DNA from 3 places in the Sulfurovum aggregans genome. Region 1 is predicted to be linked to each of the others. Evidence: riboswitches for the same ligand, from Rfam matches in the RefSeq annotation. Region 1 holds a riboswitch; each other region holds the start of a gene.

Region 1 (5,469 bases):
TGAAGTGCCATCACATCTGCTTTGATATCAATACCGGATTCAGACTTGAACTCTTCAGCTACATAATCAATGATTCTGTTATCAAAGTCATCACCACCAAGGAATGCATCCCCACCGGTTGCCATAACTTCAACAACATTATCACCTGTCTCAAGTGTTGTAACATCAAATGTACCACCACCAAGATCGTAAACAACGATCTGCTCTGATTCTTTTTTGTCTAATCCGTATGCAAGTGCTGCAGATGTAGGCTCATTAATGATACGAAGTACATTTAAACCTGCGATTGTTCCTGCTTCTTTTGTTGCTTTTCTTTGTGCATCATTGAAGTATGCCGGAACGGTAATAACAGCATCTGTTACAGTCTCACCAAGATATGCTTCTGCATCCTCTTTCATCTTCATGAGTACTTTTGCAGAGATCTCCTGAGGAGTATATGTTTTTTCAGCTACTTCGATCGCACATGCACCGTTTCTGTCAATTACATGATACGGAAGTCTCTCTTTCGCTTCTGCTGCTTTTGGTTCATCACACATAAGACCCATAATTCTCTTAATAGAATAAATCGTCTTCTCCGGGTTTGTTACTGCCTGTCTTTTTGCAGATTCACCTACAAGGATTTCACCCTTGTCTGTAAATGCTACGATAGAAGGAGTCGTATTTTTCCCTTCTTTGTTCGCAATAATAGCTGCTTCTCCATTCATATACACTGCCATTGCAGAGTTTGTTGTTCCTAAATCTATTCCTAATACTTTTCCCATTTCTCTATCCTTATTTCATTATCTTTATCTATACTTGAAAGTATAGTAGGTTTGTTCTTTTTTTTATGCAACTTAAGTTGCATTCATCTCTTTTTTATTTACAGGTACTTACCATTGCCGGACGCAGGACCCTGTCTTTAATGGTATACCCTTTTTGCATCACTTGAACCACATCACCTGTTTTATGTTCATCACTTTCAACCTGCATGATCGCTTGATGCACTTCAGGATCAAATGTGCCGTCACAAACGATCTCTTTAATATGGTTTTTTTCTAAAACCTTTTTAAGCTGTTCATACGTCAGTGTCACACCTTCTTTCATTTTTTCCAGAACTTCTGATGTATTTTCCTCATCAGCTCCTTCTATAGAGCTAAGTGCGTTCTCAAAAGAGTCGATCACAGCTAAAATATCTTTTGCAAAACTTTCATTTGCATAAGAGACAGCATTTGCTTTGTCTTTCTCCAAACGTCTTTTGGAATTTTCAAAATCTGCATGTGCTCTCAGATATTTATCTTTCCACTCTGCTGCTTCAGCCTGTGCCGCTTCAAGCGGATCAACTTCTGCTGCTTCTGTTTCAACCTCTTGAGAGCCCATTTCTTCTTCTGTTTGGGACGCTTCAAGATTTTCATTCTCTTGACTCATATACAAACCTCCTTTTCTATCATTACTGCATTAATTCCTCATGCTTGAACGCATTATACAACATTGAGTGTACCTTTGTCAAGTATATACTTAATATTTTTATATAATATTATTTTAGTCAATATGACTCAACTTAAAAAATTGGGCAGAACTATAGATACTTTATATATAAGTAAATAAAATGAAAATAATCTAGAAATAGGTAAATAGGAGAATGTTGACTGCCGGGAGGCAGTCAGGTAGGGAGTATTAGTTTCTAATACCGAGATCTGTTTTGATAGTATTCCATCTAGCAAGATCTGTGTTTTTAAGATATCTCATAAGTCTTCTTCTTTGACCTACCAGTTTAAGCAGTCCAAGTCTTGAAGAATGATCTTTCTTATTTATTTTAAGGTGTTCAGTAAGATATTTAATTCTTTCTGTCAACAGTGCTACCTGTACTTCTGTTGAACCTGTATCGTTTTCGCCTCTTGCGTATTTAGCAATAATTTCTGCTTTTTTCGCCTGATCCAAAGCCATAATGACCTCCTGATTGGTAATTTAATTTCCAAAATTCAATTTGGGAACGCAATCATATCATAATAACCTTACTTAGGACTTATAATACAGGTGCTTCTCTCTCTTAGTTAACTTAGAGTAAAATACTCCTAATTAACTCAATCCTATATAATTATAGATAAGGATCAAAGGCTTACAATGTTATTAACACGCGCGAGTGAATATGCACTACTCTCTTTAGACAGTATACGGAAATCAGATAAACCTATCGGTGCAGAGCAATTGGCAAATGAACTTAGTATACCTAAAAGTTTCCTTGCTAAGATTTTACAGAGTCTTGCTAAACAAGGTATTTTGGAGTCACGCAAAGGTGCGCATGGTGGTTTCGTCCTTGCCCAAGATATAAATGAGATCACTATCACCAATGTTATACTTGCAGCAGAGGGTAAGCCCCCTGCCGTATTTGACTGTACCAGCTATTCGCATACTTGTCCACATGGTACCATAGGCACCTGCGCTATCTCTCCATTCTTGGCTAATTTTCAAACCAAGATAGATGACTTCCTCAATGGTCTTACCTTGGGAGACATACTTTAATGCAGCAACATATTTACCATCTCTCTCATATAGATCTTGACGGCTATGGGTGTCAGTACCTCTCTACGCAATGCTTTAAGAAGATCGAATGCTATAATGCGAACTACGGTCCGGAAGTTACTGCCCGCCTTGAAGAAATAGTGAAACAAATAGAACAGGACAAATTTATACAAGGTAATGATACAGAAAGACTTATTCTTATTACGGATCTCAATCTTACGACAAAAGAAGGGAACTGGATAGAAAAAGAAGCTATACGTATCGGTGCGAAGCTTCAACTTCTTGACCACCATGCAACAGGAGCTGTTGCAGCTGAGAAGTTTGCCTGGTATACCCTTGATACTTCACGTTCTGCTACACTCATTACTTATGACTGGCTGCAACAACATTACGGATTCGATAAAGAACAAAAATTGGCTACCATTGTAAAAGCGGTCAATGCCATTGATATTTGGGTCAATGACGATCCTCTTTTTGAGTACGGTAAAGTAATGCTGGGGATGATCTCCGGGGTAAGAGAGATCAATCGTATTTTATTTCCGGCTCAAGACAGAGCGTTTAAACTCTCCATGCTGGAGGAAGCAAAAAACAGAGTCAATACTCCTGCTGCTCCCATCAAACTGGATGATGATCTGCATCAGATCAAAAAATCCTTTTTTAAACAGCAGGAGAATAATACAAAAGACAATCTTGTAGCTTCTTATGTCACTGATCTTTTAACCAAAGACAAACAGCGTCTTACTATAGAATACAAAGGATACAAAGGTATTCTCGGATATAACGTAGGTAATGCATCTATTATAGGAAATGCCTGTATGGTTGCAAATCCTGACTATGACTTCTATATGGATATAAATTTCAGAGGGCATTTTTCCTTACGCAGCAATAATAAACTGGATGTCTCCCAAATGGCAGCACATATCGGGAATGGCGGCGGCCATCCCAATGCAAGCGGAGGGAAAATAGAAGGCTACAAAGACTCTTTTGTTTATGCTGATGTACGTAAGTTTGTACAGAACTATATTAATGAAAAAAAATAAATCATGATAAAGTGAAAGTATCCCTCTTAAAATCTATTTAATATAAAACCGTTATACTTACAAAAATATTGGCATATTTATTGCAGGAAATAAAAGTCTGCAAGTAATAGTATGCCGATCTTCTTACTTCTATACGATGATAAAGCTAAACCTATCGCGAGGCAGGGGCAGAAAGCTATGGGTCTCATTGAGATTGCCAGGTTACCGATAGATCGCAATAAATAGAGGGCATGAATATAATTTCATGAACTGTTCTATACTCTTTCTCTCCATAATCTTATGCATATATCGATGTCCCTATATTTTATTTTATACAAAGGATCGACATGCAGCTCTTTCAAAAAATGTACAAATTCATACTTGTTTTTTCTCTTTTTCTCTTTCTATCTAACTGCGGTGGAGGCGGTAGTAGTAGTGGAGGAGGAACAGAAGATGAAACGACAAAGGTCTATGGTATTACTTTAGATGCTACTCCTTTATCCTATTCCCAATTTGGGCTTCAGGCATTAACCAATAATGAATTTAATGCTCTTTCTATAGAAGATCAGTATAAAGTTGCTGTTAAACTTTATGCTACCCTTTTTTACGGAAGTTCTCTCAGTGAACTCAATGCAAGTATTCAATCCGGTATCTTTATCAGCCAGACACAGGAAAAATTTGATCAGACAAATGATCCTTCAGAACTGGCTTCGGTAGAAGAGCATTTATATGATTATCAGGGCTGGGGTACCGGGGAGGTCATGGTACCAATGCTTGCCAGGCTCTTCCACCTTTCTCCGGGGAAAGAGTATCTGAACCGATGGGCGGCTTATATCTTGACACAAACCATTCTTTTTTCTCCTGCTTACGAACTTGATACTGTCTACAGCATTGATGCTATGAATGTATACAACAGTTTAGTAAGAGATTTTGACGATGATCTCAGTCTGCAATGGGTAACATTCAAACATATGATAACAGATGAGAACTGGAGAAGATTCAGAAGCCCTGAAGACAACGGAAGAGAGATGCTCGAGATATTTCTCATGGATTTCAATGATGCTCATGTACCTCTTGCTGCAAAAGCTTTGCAGAATTGGCAACTTGATAAAAATACAAATACCCTGATCATTACATTAGATGAAAATACAGAAGCCATTACCACCCTTTTTCCCAATATGACCATCTATAACGGTACAAACTTTTACAGTGCACTTGTTCTCCAGCCGGAATTTCTTGGCACGGTCAGTCGGAGATTGGTTGATATCTATTTTCCCAATCATACAGAGACACAAAGAGATACTATTGTAAACCAAATCGTTTCCAGCAATCCTACCTCATGGACAGGACTGTTAAAACAGATCATCTACTCCAAAGAGTATCTGCTTTATTCAGAAAAAACAAGAACATTTGAAGAGAGCTTCTTTCCTATCGCAAAAACATTGGAGTGGCATCCTCACCAGTATTCATTCTATTATATTTATGACCGATTGAATAAAATGCATCAATCAACTATGAGATATAAATTGGGTAGAAAAACGGAAGTTCCTCTTGATTCCCAATCTTTTGCCTGGTTCCATAAGACCATAAGAGAACATGTCATGATCAACTATGAAACCAATACGTCTTTTGAATCATGGGATGATGGGTGGACATTAACAAGTATCTATCAGTCACTTCCTGCAGAAGCAGATACCAAAGAAAAAGTAGCAGAGCATATTGTTCATACACTTTTTATTCCACTCATTGGCAGAGATGCAACCCTTACAGAACTACAGTTCTTTCAAGATATGATCGATGAAGACAAATATGACAGTATAACATTCCGAAGTTTCCCATGGATCAGTCTTATAGGCAATGATGATCTGCAGGATGATCTTGAAGAGCGTGGTTATTTTGCTGCAATGGTACTGGATTATATTTCACGTCTTAGTGCTATATATTCATTTGA
Region 2 (5,469 bases), 440 kb from region 1:
ATAGGTATCTTTTCCATTACTCTGGGTATTGGAGGGTCTATTATACTTACTCCTCTTTTGGTAGGCTTATTGCATTATCCTATTAAAAAAGCAGTAAGTGCAGGGCTCTTTTTTGTAGTGTTTTCTTCTATAGCAGGAATGATAAGCCGTTTGAATACAGGAATGATAGATTTCCATAACGGATTGGTCGTAGCAGCAGCTTCACTTGCAGGGGTGGCATTGGGGATATGGCTAAAAGATCATGTAACTTCAAAAAATCATAAGATAGCACTGCTGTTTCTTTATGTATTTGCATTGGCAATGTTAATAAAAAAGATGTGGTTTTAAAAAATATCGGAACCGATATTTGAGTTGCGGCAGTGTTCATGGAAAGCTAAAACATTGCCTCCAAAAATAAAAATGAATAAATAAAAGGCAGTAAATGGCAAGTGTTAAAAAAGATATGATACATGTTTATGGTGCAAGAGAAAACAACTTAAAAAATATAAACATCAGTATCCCTAAAAACAAGCTTGTAGTCATTACAGGTATTTCAGGAAGCGGTAAATCTACATTAGCTTTTTCCACACTTTATGCTGAGGGGCAAAGACGTTACATAGAGTCACTCTCAAGCTATGCCAGACAGTTTTTAGGACGGGTAGGGAAGCCTGATGTCGATAAGATAGAAGGGCTTACACCGGCTATTGCCATCGACCAGAAGACAACCTCTAAAAACCCTCGTTCTACGGTAGGGACGATCACAGAGATCTATGATTATCTTAGACTGCTTTTTGCACGTGTGGGAGAACAGCATTGCCATGAGTGTGGAAAGCCTATCTCATCGATGTCCGCAAGTGATATTATCGAAGAGGTACTGAAGCTGCCTGACGGCGCAAAACTTGTCATTATGGCACCACTTGTCAAAGAGAAAAAGGGTACTTTTTCAGATATGCTGGAGTCACTGCGACACAAGGGCTATGTACGTGCTATGATAGATGGTGTAATGGTGCGCCTTGATGATGAGATAGAACTCTCTAAAACGAAGAAGCATACCATTAAAGTGGTAGTCGATAGAGTAGTGGTTAAAGAAGAGAGTCGTGACCGTATAGGGCAAGATGTAGAGAAAGCACTAAAAGAGAGTTACGGAGAGATGGAGATCGAAGTACTAAACTTTGAAGAGTTGGACTTGGACAGACAGCATATTCACTACTCTGAGCACTTGGCATGTTTTGATTGCAAGTTGAGTTTTGAACCTTTGGAGCCCGTAAGCTTTTCATTTAATTCACCAAAAGGTGCTTGTCCTGCCTGTGATGGGTTGGGGATCCGTTATGCCATAGACCTCAAAAAGGTCATAGACCAAGAACTCTCTATTGAGAAGGGTGCAGTCAAAATCATGTACGGTTTTAATAAGAGTTACTATACTAAATTTCTCAATGCTTTTTGTGAACAAAATGATATTGACATTAAAATACCTTACGGTGAACTTCCTGAATATCAACAAAAAGCTATACTTTATGGTATCGGCGGTACGGTTGATTTTACATGGAAGCGTCATAAACTCAAACGTGAATGGCCGGGGGTTGTGAAGTTTGCACATGATATGTTCAAAGATGAGAAAGACCTCTCTGAATATATGACCGAAAAAGTATGTGACAAATGTAACGGACACAGACTTAGACCACGCTCTTTGGCTGTGAAGATAGAGGGCAAGAATATTGCTGATATTATTGATATGCCTATTGAAAAATCTTATGCTTATTTTGCCGACGAGAAGAGTTTTTCTCATTTGAGTGAACAGCAAAAGATGATAGCAGAGTCTATACTTAAAGAACTTCAGGAGAGACTCTTCTTTTTGTATGATGTTGGATTGGGATATATTTCGTTAAATCGTGATGCAAGAACCATTTCCGGAGGTGAGGCACAGCGTATCCGTATTGCTTCACAAATAGGTTCGGGACTTACAGGTGTGATGTATGTACTGGATGAGCCCAGTATCGGATTGCATGAACGCGATACCATGAAACTGATTCGTACATTGAACTCTCTGCGGGATAAGGGAAACTCTGTTATCGTAGTAGAGCATGATAAAGAGACGATTCTTGCAGCGGATTTTATCATAGATATAGGTCCCGGTGCAGGAGAGTTTGGTGGAGAGATAGTCTTTGCAGGGGATGCAAAGAAACTTTCACGTGCCAAAACACTTACGGCTGACTATCTTTATGGTAAAAAAGAGATAGCTTATAGCCATGACAACCCGCAAAAAGAGTGGATAGAGATAAAAAATGTAACCCTGAATAACATTGAAAAACTTGATGCAAAGATACCGCTCAGGAACCTTGTGTGCATCACGGGTGTAAGCGGAAGCGGTAAAAGTTCACTGATACTTCAAACTTTACTTCCTGTAGCAAGAGAGCTGCTTAACCATGCAAGAAAGGTCAATAAAGTAGATGGTGTAGAGATCACAGGACTTGAGAAACTTGATAAAGTCATCTATCTTGATCAAAGCCCTATAGGACGAACTCCGCGCTCAAACCCTGCAACCTATACAGGTATCATGGATGAGATACGTAAACTTTTTGCACAAACGAAAGAAGCAGAATTGAGAGGCTACAAAATAGGACGTTTCTCTTTTAATGTCAAAGGCGGACGATGTGAGAAGTGTCAGGGTGACGGACAGATCAAGATAGAGATGCACTTTTTGCCGGATGTGCTTGTAAGCTGTGACGCCTGTGATGGTACGCGTTATAATGCACAGACAAGAGAAGTGTTGTATAAAGGGAAGTCTATTGCTGATGTATTGGCTATGAGTGTAGGGGAGGCATTAGAGTTCTTCAAAGCCATTCCTGCTATAGCTGTTAAGCTCAAGACACTGACAGATGTAGGTTTGGACTACATTACACTTGGGCAAAATGCAACTACACTTTCAGGTGGTGAGGCACAGCGTATCAAGCTCAGCAAAGAGTTAAGCCGTAAAGATACAGGGAAAACCCTGTATATTTTGGATGAACCTACTACCGGACTTCATTTCGCAGATGTAGACAGACTGACCGGTGTACTGCATCATCTTGTTGAATTGGGTAATTCGGTAGTGGTGATCGAACATAATCTGGATATGGTTAAAAATGCAGATTACATCATAGATATGGGACCGGAAGGTGGAAACAAGGGGGGACTTATTATTGCGACGGGTTCTCCGGAGAAGTTGGCTGAGGAGTATGAACAGACGGGAAGTTATACCGGTGAGTATCTGGCCAAAGAGTTGCTATAGCATCACTCTTTGCCATTTTAGTTTAGACAGCCATCACGGACGACGAAACTGTTTTTTCCCCTTTTTTTGACTTTCATAAGCAAAATTCAGACCCAGTTTAACAATATAAAGCATAATAAAACATGCTATTACTTCATATCCTATGGCCCAGGTCAAGATAAAAGAGGAGTGTTCAAAGAGAGAAAAAAAGAGTTTAGGTTCTCCTCCGGCAATATAAAAGAGAAGAAAAAGAAGACCGGCCAAATAAGGCAGTGAAATAAAATAGATGGCTAAAAACGGTTTTTCAAGACCTTGGGGGAAAAAAAGAGGTGTGTCTGAAAAATGAACTTCTTTTTGTGAGAACTTTGTAGATGATCTGATAGTTTTTTTTAATGGGGGATGCGTTACGGTTGCATGCATTATATGAGTTGATGAGCTCATAGGGCCACTCCTTTTTGCTATTGCAATATTTATTCAAGTGCTGATCTGAACAACCCGGCTGCCTTAAGAAGACCCGTGGTTTTCCGTCCTATTTTCACAAATAGTTTGGCTTTATTTACATATATATAGATAGTAACAATTAATATATTAATATTAAATTAAATCAAGATAGAAATAACAGTTAATAGGTTAAAATACATAAAAAAATAGGCTTTCTTTTGAAAACAATCACTATTATAGATACATTCGGCTTTTTCTTTCGCTCTTATTTTGCACTTCCTCCTTTACGTAATTCGGAAGGCTTTCCTACAGGGTTGCTGACAGGATTTATAAATCTTGTCGATTCACTCCATCGTGATCACAGTACAGATTATTTGGTATTTGCACTTGACAGTAAAGGGAAAACATTTCGAAATGAACTTTATCCGGAATATAAAGCAAATCGTGAAGCACCTCCTGAAGACTTGACAAAGCAACTTCCTATTGCCATAGAATGGATAGAACAGATGGGGTTTGCAAACCTTTCCCGTGAAGGATATGAAGCAGATGATGTGATCACTACAGTGACAAAGTTCGCCAAAGAACAGGGAATGAAAGTACGTATTGTTTCGCATGATAAAGATCTTTATCAGCTTATTGATGACGGTATGGTCGTAATGTATGATTCTGTAAAGAAAAAAGAGGTAGATGAGCAGGCATGTATAGAAAAATTCGGGGTAAATCCTAAAGATTTTGTTGACTTTCAGGCAATAGTAGGAGACAGCTCGGATAATGTTCCTGGAGTTAAAGGAATAGGAGTCAAAGGAGCGGCAAAACTGATCAATGAATTTCATACTCTTGAGAATATTTATGCCAATATTGAAAAATGTGGAACCCCTCGTATACAAAAGCTCTTACTGGAGAGTAAAGAGAAAGCCTTTTTGTCACGTGAACTGGTAACTATGAGAACAGATGTATTTAAAGATCTTGATCTTGAGAGTTTTGTCTTTGAAGACAGAAATTATTTGAGCTGTCTGCTAGATGAATTCGAACAGTATGAGATGAAACAGGCGATCAAAAAGGCACAAGTAGGGCAGAATGAAGCAGGTTGCAGTGATGTGGTCAAGCCCAAGCCAAAAGAGCCGATACTCAGTTTTGAAGCAGTCACTTTAGACAGCAAAGAGAAGTTGGACAGCGTCATAGAAAATATTGAAAATGACACAATCTTAGCTTTTGATACAGAAACTACAGGCTTGGATACCAAAGTAGCAAAGATGGTCGGATTTAGTTTTTGTACGGCAACAGATAAGGCATATTATGTACCTGTAGGACATAGTTATCTTGGTGTAGGAGAACAGGTACACATAGATGATGCGATCGTATCACTCAAAAAACTACTGAAACATAAAGTCGTAGGGCAAAATCTAAAGTTTGATCTCTCTTTGCTCTACAACCAGTACGGTCTTGATGAGGTCACCCCTTATGCAGATACGATGATCATGGCATGGCTTTCAGATCCCGGAAGCAAAGTAGGACTTGATACTTTGGCAAAGAAGTTCTTTAAGTATGATATGAAACCGTTTAAAGAGATGGTGAAAAAAGGGGAAGATTTTTCCGCTGTTTCCATAGATGACGCGACTTTTTATGCAGCTGAAGATGCCTGGATGACCTATCTGCTCTATGGTGCCATCAAAAAGAAGATGGAGCTTAGTTCTCTGACACCTCTTTTAACAGAAGCAAAAAATGTGGAGTATCCTTTTATCAATGTACTTATCCGTATGGAACGCTTAGGGATAAGAGTAGACCAGTCAAAACTACATAGT
Region 3 (5,469 bases), 220 kb from region 1:
AAACCTTCATTTTTCACATGCTCTTTTACTGCTTCAAAGCGTTTCTGCTGCCAGAAAAGTTCTGAACCAAGTTCATCTGCACTGCGGAAATGGGTCATCACTCCCACAAGATCCAAACCTTGTTCTTTTATCAGTCCCAATGCAACATCCAACTCATCAAGTGCTATACCGTTACGATGCATTCCTGTATCTACTTTCAACTCTACTTTTGCACCTTTTTGGGCTTTCACAATATCACTCAGGATATTGATAGCAAAAGAACACTTATCATCTTTTACTATCTTGTCACCCAAAACTAAAACGGTTTCAAAGAGTGCTTTGATAGACTCTGCCTCTACACTCTTTCTCACTACGGCATGTTTAATGCCAAACTGGGATGCAAGTTTTGCCATAAGCTCCAGACCATGTCCATATGCATTGTCTTTGAGAACAATAGCGATCTTGTCTACCGAGCCGGTTTTTAGTGCAATTTGGTTAAGATTATGATAGAAGTTTTCTTTATTGATCGTGATAGTTGCCATAGAGGGATTATACATGCTTAATAAGTAAAAAGGGATTAAAATGGATTGGTTTACTGGCGTAGTTGTTGTTGGGATGGCTGCAACACTTATTTTTACAGGATTTCTTGTGAAAGAGTTCAGGAAAAGTATCAAAGAGAGCAAAGAGGGTAGAGTCAGTGGAAAATGTAACCTTGACTAACAGAGTAATGCCTGCTGAATGGGAGAAGCAGAGAGCTGTACTTATGTCTTTTCCTCATGAAGAAACAGACTGGGCAAAAGATGATCTTGAAGCTGCTCTTTCACCTTTTATCCGTATCGCCCAAGCCATTGCTTATGGAGAAGCCGTTTACATCATCTGTAAAGACAAAGAAAAGATCTCTTCTATGTTCTGTTCTGCTCGAAACATGACTTTTATAGAGATACCTACCAATGATACATGGATACGTGACTACGGATACATCAGTATCAAAGAAGAAGGCAAGACTAAACTGCTTGACTTCACTTTTGATGGCTGGGGAGGCAAATTTGAAGCTTCACTTGACAACAGTGTCAATCAACATTTACATCAAAAAGGCTATATGGGTGTCACTCCTCTTGAAAAAATCAATTTCGTACTTGAAGGAGGCTCTGTAGAAAGTGATGGAGAGGGGACTGTCCTCACTACTTCAGAGTGCCTTTGTAATCCAAATAGAAATGGTGGACTGAGTAAAAAAGAGATAGAAGAAAAATTAAATACCTACCTTGGAGCTGATAGAATTCTATGGCTTGACCATGGTTATCTTGCCGGAGATGACACAGACTCTCACATAGATACCTTAGCCCGCTTTGTCAACAAAGAAACCATAGTATATGTCAAGTGTAATGACAAAGAAGATGAACACTATGAATCATTACAAAGGATGGAAGCACAACTCAAAACATTTAAAACAAAAAATGGAGATCCTTATACCCTTATTCCTCTGCCTATGTGCGAAGCAAAGTATAATGACGAAAGAGAAAGGCTACCTGCTACCTATGCCAATTTTCTCATTACCAATGATGCACTCATCTACCCTGCCTATCATGATAAAAATGATAAAAAAGCCGGAGAGATATTTCAAGGGATATTTCCGGATAAAGAGATCATTCCTGTACATTGTTTAAAACTTATTGAAGAGGGAGGAAGTCTCCACTGTTCTACGATGCAGGTTGTTTATTAACGCCTATACCCAAGATCAAGCGTCCAATACGTTTTGTAATACCCCTTTGGATTTGTACTTTTTGCCAATGCCATTTCCCTGAAATTCGGGCTCATGATATTGGCACAATGGGAAGGACTTTTCATCCATGCATTCACAATTTCCGATAGGGTTTTCTGCCCGGCACCTACATTTTCAGCAAAGGCAAAAGCCTTTCTGTATGTGTAGCCATGAAATTTCCCGCGTTCCGACGCTCTGCTTGCATGCCCTTTTTGTCTCCCTGTAATATCTGTCAATTTTCCGGAACCCGCATGGTGAGATAAATTATGTGTCGCCATATCATGAGCATGTTCAGCAGCGGCCCGATGCAGCTTATCACTCCATTTCAAAGGCATTGCTGCTTTAAATACCCCCTTATGTCCACATCTTCTTGGTTTGCTTCTGAGTATATTGATCACATCAAGATACGATTTAACCATAGTACGGTCACTGTCATAACGATAGGGAGTATTGAATCTGCTATCTATAGGAGTAGTTTCATTCGTACCTGCATGGGCATCCATTGTAAATAAACCGATAATGATCAGAAAAGAATATCGAAACATTCTCTCTCCTTTATTGCATCTATTGAATTGATTAAAAAGAAAAAGAGGGAATACACAGTGTAGACCGCTGGCAACCTGGCGATCTTTCTAAAAGATCCATGGCTTTCCGTCCCTGCTTCACAACAGGTTTGGCTTTTTCAACTTTTAATAACTTATTTTATAAAATATCACAAACTAATTTAAAATAAAATAAATCCAAAGTTCTCACGCTTATGCTAAAATAACAGAAAAATAAAGGCAAAGCCTATGCAAATTGCTCTTATCCAACAACAATATCATGGTAGTAAAAATACTACTATCAATATAAGTACACAAAACATACAAAAAGCTGCACAAGATGGTGCAGAACTCATTGTTCTGCAGGAATTGCATCAAAATGAGTACTTCTGCCAAAGTGAAGATACAAATTTTTTTGAATATGCTTCTGATTTTGAAGCAGATGTATTGTTTTGGAGCAGTATTGCCAAAGAAAACAGTATTGTACTTGTCATTTCACTTTTTGAAAAACGTGCACCGGGTCTCTACCACAATACTGCTGTAGTCTTTGAAAAAGACGGCTCCATTGCAGGGAAATACCGAAAAATGCACATTCCTGATGACCCTGGTTTTTATGAAAAGTTTTACTTTACCCCTGGTGATCTTGGATTTGAACCCATACAAACCTCTATTGGTAAACTTGGTGTACTGGTATGCTGGGATCAATGGTATCCTGAAGCGGCTCGTATTATGACACTCAAAGGGGCTGAAGTTCTCATCTACCCTACAGCCATTGGCTGGTTTGATGAAGATACTCAAGAGGAGAAACAACGACAACTGGAAAGTTGGATCACCATACAACGTTCCCATGCCATTGCTAATGGTATCCCTGTAGTCAGCTGTAACCGTGTAGGATTTGAAGCCGACAGCAGTAGAGTAATGAAAGGGATTCGCTTTTGGGGTAATTCCTTTGTCTGCGGTGCACAAGGTGAGATGTTAGCTCAGGCAGATAATGAAAGTGAAACCATTCTCTATGCAAATATAGCGCATGCACGCACCAAAGAAGTACGAGACATCTGGCCATTTCTACGGGATAGACGTATAGAAGATTACAATTGTCTATTAAAACGTTTCTGCGATTAAGTTATTTTAATTATAATCCGTAAAAATATTTTCCCAAGGAACAATCATGTCAATGGATATTACCCCCGTAAAAAAAGGTGAACAAGTTCACTTTCATAACCCTGCTATAGCATTTTATGAGGCTATTGGTGGTGAAGATGGAATGCGAGAACTCATGTATAACTTTTATGACAAGATCTATGAGAGTGATATCGCCCACTTCTTTCCCCAAGATGAAGAAGAGTTTGAAGCGGTCAAAGTTAAAAATACCAAATTTTTCATCCAGATCTGTGGTGGACCGAAAGTCTATGAAGATGAAGCAAAAGGAATGGAGCTTAATGAATATATGATCAGGCTTCATGATGATTTTTCTATTACTGAGAAATCACGCATAGAGTGGCTTGGTACTATGAGGGAAGCCCTTGAAGAGCTTGAAAATGTAGATAAAAAACTAATAGAAGATTTTTGGAGCTACCTTGAAAACTTCTCAAAACTGACTGTCAATACTTTTGCTGACGGCAGTACCTATTATGCAGCATATACACAGGCAGCGGAAGAGAAATAATTTTCTCTCTGCCTGAACCTGTTCCAGGTTCTCTTTGATATGCTATTCCATCCTGTAAGAAGGATGGAACTCTATTCAATCTTTTTCTTAAGAAGCTGGTGCAAATGCAGCTTCCATTGTTTCCAGTTTTAAAACCATTTCATCATATTTTGTTTGTGCTTCAGCTTCACTGTAATCTAAAGTATCTACAAGTTTTGTTTTAATTTCCGTTTCATTCTGTACCATTATTTCACTCATCATACCAAAAGCTGTATCTACCGTAATTTCTGCATTTGCAATGATCACTTCTGTCACAGGGTCAATAAGTTCTTGTGCCACTCCTGCTGCTTCCAGTAAATGTTCTGTAACGTACACTTCTACATCATCTGGAGAAAGCACCATAATCGCATCTACAAAATTTGAAACCAACTCGTAATCTGTTTCCAGTTCTCCGGTTATACCGCTTATATTCATATCAGCAATCATCTCCTGCATTCTTTCCACACTCATGGCATAAAGTTCAGAATCAGAAATTACATTCATTACATCCATTGCTTCAGCAAAATATTGTACACGTAACTGCTCTACTCCACTGAGATTCTGATCTGCAATCGTAGCGATCAATGTACCTAATGTACTTCCGCCTACTTCCAATAAGTCTATTTCCGGAACAGACATCTCTTCTGCGATTGCTCTATAGAATGCTCTTGTATCATTGGTATCTGTTGCAAGCTCTGCAGCCTGTTGTAATGCCATTGCTGCCTGAAGTGCTCCCTGATCCTCTAATTCAAGCATATTTGCCTGCAATTCTTCTACTGTCAATCCAAGGACAGATGCAACTCTTTCCTGAGCAGCTGTCATATTCATATCTGCTGCCATAGCTGTTTCATATACTAAAGTAGTAAGTGGTGTGATCATCTGTTGTGCAGCAAGGTTTGCTTCATCGATCATTGCTGTCATCGTACCTGTAAACGGCATTTTTGTCACTCTGTCATATCCACCCTGTACAAGCAATGTTGCTCCAGCTATCATATCATCCTGTGAAACAGTCATACTGTAAGTACCGTTCATATCTGTTTTTACTGAAGGCTCAGTAGTTTCACATTCACCATTGTTATTGATATCCAAACATACTGTCGCACCTACCAGTTCAGGATCTACAGCAGTTCCCTGTACTGTTGTCTCTGTTGATCCGGAAGCTGAACCTCCACCACCACAACCAACTAAACCAAAACCTGCTACCAATGCAGTTACTGCTATAATACTTGTTTTTTTCATAATTCCATCCTTTAAAATTGATACTGGTATTATGACAAAGAAGTATTACCTGAAAATTACTAGAAGTTATTATAGTTATAACCATAGAGCCTATACTGTTTTTGAAGTATTATTATAAAACGGGTAGAGCACCCTGTTTAAAAATAGTAGCCAAGATTCACAATCGTAGAAAGGTCACTTGCACTATCACTCAGACCGTGAGAAACCCTCAGATTCATAAACCAGTGCCTATTGAAAGCATGATTTACCATCAATGTTGTATTTTC

What was found. A riboswitch is a leader RNA that binds a small molecule or an ion and turns the genes downstream of it on or off. The one in region 1 is predicted to bind cyclic di-GMP.
Region 2: linked by a shared signal. The riboswitch ahead of ACZ48W_RS01450 (hypothetical protein) and the one ahead of ACZ48W_RS03735 (hypothetical protein) in region 1 are both predicted to bind cyclic di-GMP.
Region 3: linked by a shared signal. The riboswitch ahead of ACZ48W_RS04770 (CAP domain-containing protein) and the one ahead of ACZ48W_RS03735 (hypothetical protein) in region 1 are both predicted to bind cyclic di-GMP.

Annotation. Positions count from the first base shown of each region.
Region 1 is NZ_AP042387.1:749,603-755,071, forward strand. It holds gene dnaK (molecular chaperone DnaK) at 1-761, opposite strand, end outside; gene grpE (nucleotide exchange factor GrpE) at 856-1,404, opposite strand; gene rpsO (30S ribosomal protein S15) at 1,654-1,923, opposite strand; gene ACZ48W_RS03725 (RrF2 family transcriptional regulator) at 2,101-2,499, shown strand; gene ACZ48W_RS03730 (DHH family phosphoesterase) at 2,499-3,539, shown strand; cyclic di-GMP riboswitch class I at 3,674-3,748, shown strand; gene ACZ48W_RS03735 (hypothetical protein) at 3,866-5,469, shown strand, end outside.
Region 2 is NZ_AP042387.1:308,769-314,237, reverse strand. It holds gene ACZ48W_RS01460 (sulfite exporter TauE/SafE family protein) at 1-327, shown strand, start outside; gene uvrA (excinuclease ABC subunit UvrA) at 422-3,247, shown strand; gene ACZ48W_RS01450 (hypothetical protein) at 3,281-3,667, opposite strand; cyclic di-GMP riboswitch class I at 3,713-3,787, opposite strand; gene polA (DNA polymerase I) at 3,886-5,469, shown strand, end outside.
Region 3 is NZ_AP042387.1:969,881-975,349, forward strand. It holds gene ACZ48W_RS04755 (alanine racemase) at 1-521, opposite strand, end outside; gene ACZ48W_RS04760 (hypothetical protein) at 562-699, shown strand; gene ACZ48W_RS04765 (agmatine deiminase family protein) at 677-1,699, shown strand; gene ACZ48W_RS04770 (CAP domain-containing protein) at 1,696-2,283, opposite strand; cyclic di-GMP riboswitch class I at 2,350-2,426, opposite strand; gene ACZ48W_RS04775 (carbon-nitrogen hydrolase) at 2,530-3,402, shown strand; gene ACZ48W_RS04780 (globin domain-containing protein) at 3,449-3,946, shown strand; gene ACZ48W_RS04785 (hypothetical protein) at 4,034-5,203, opposite strand; gene ACZ48W_RS04790 (hypothetical protein) at 5,341-5,469, opposite strand, start outside.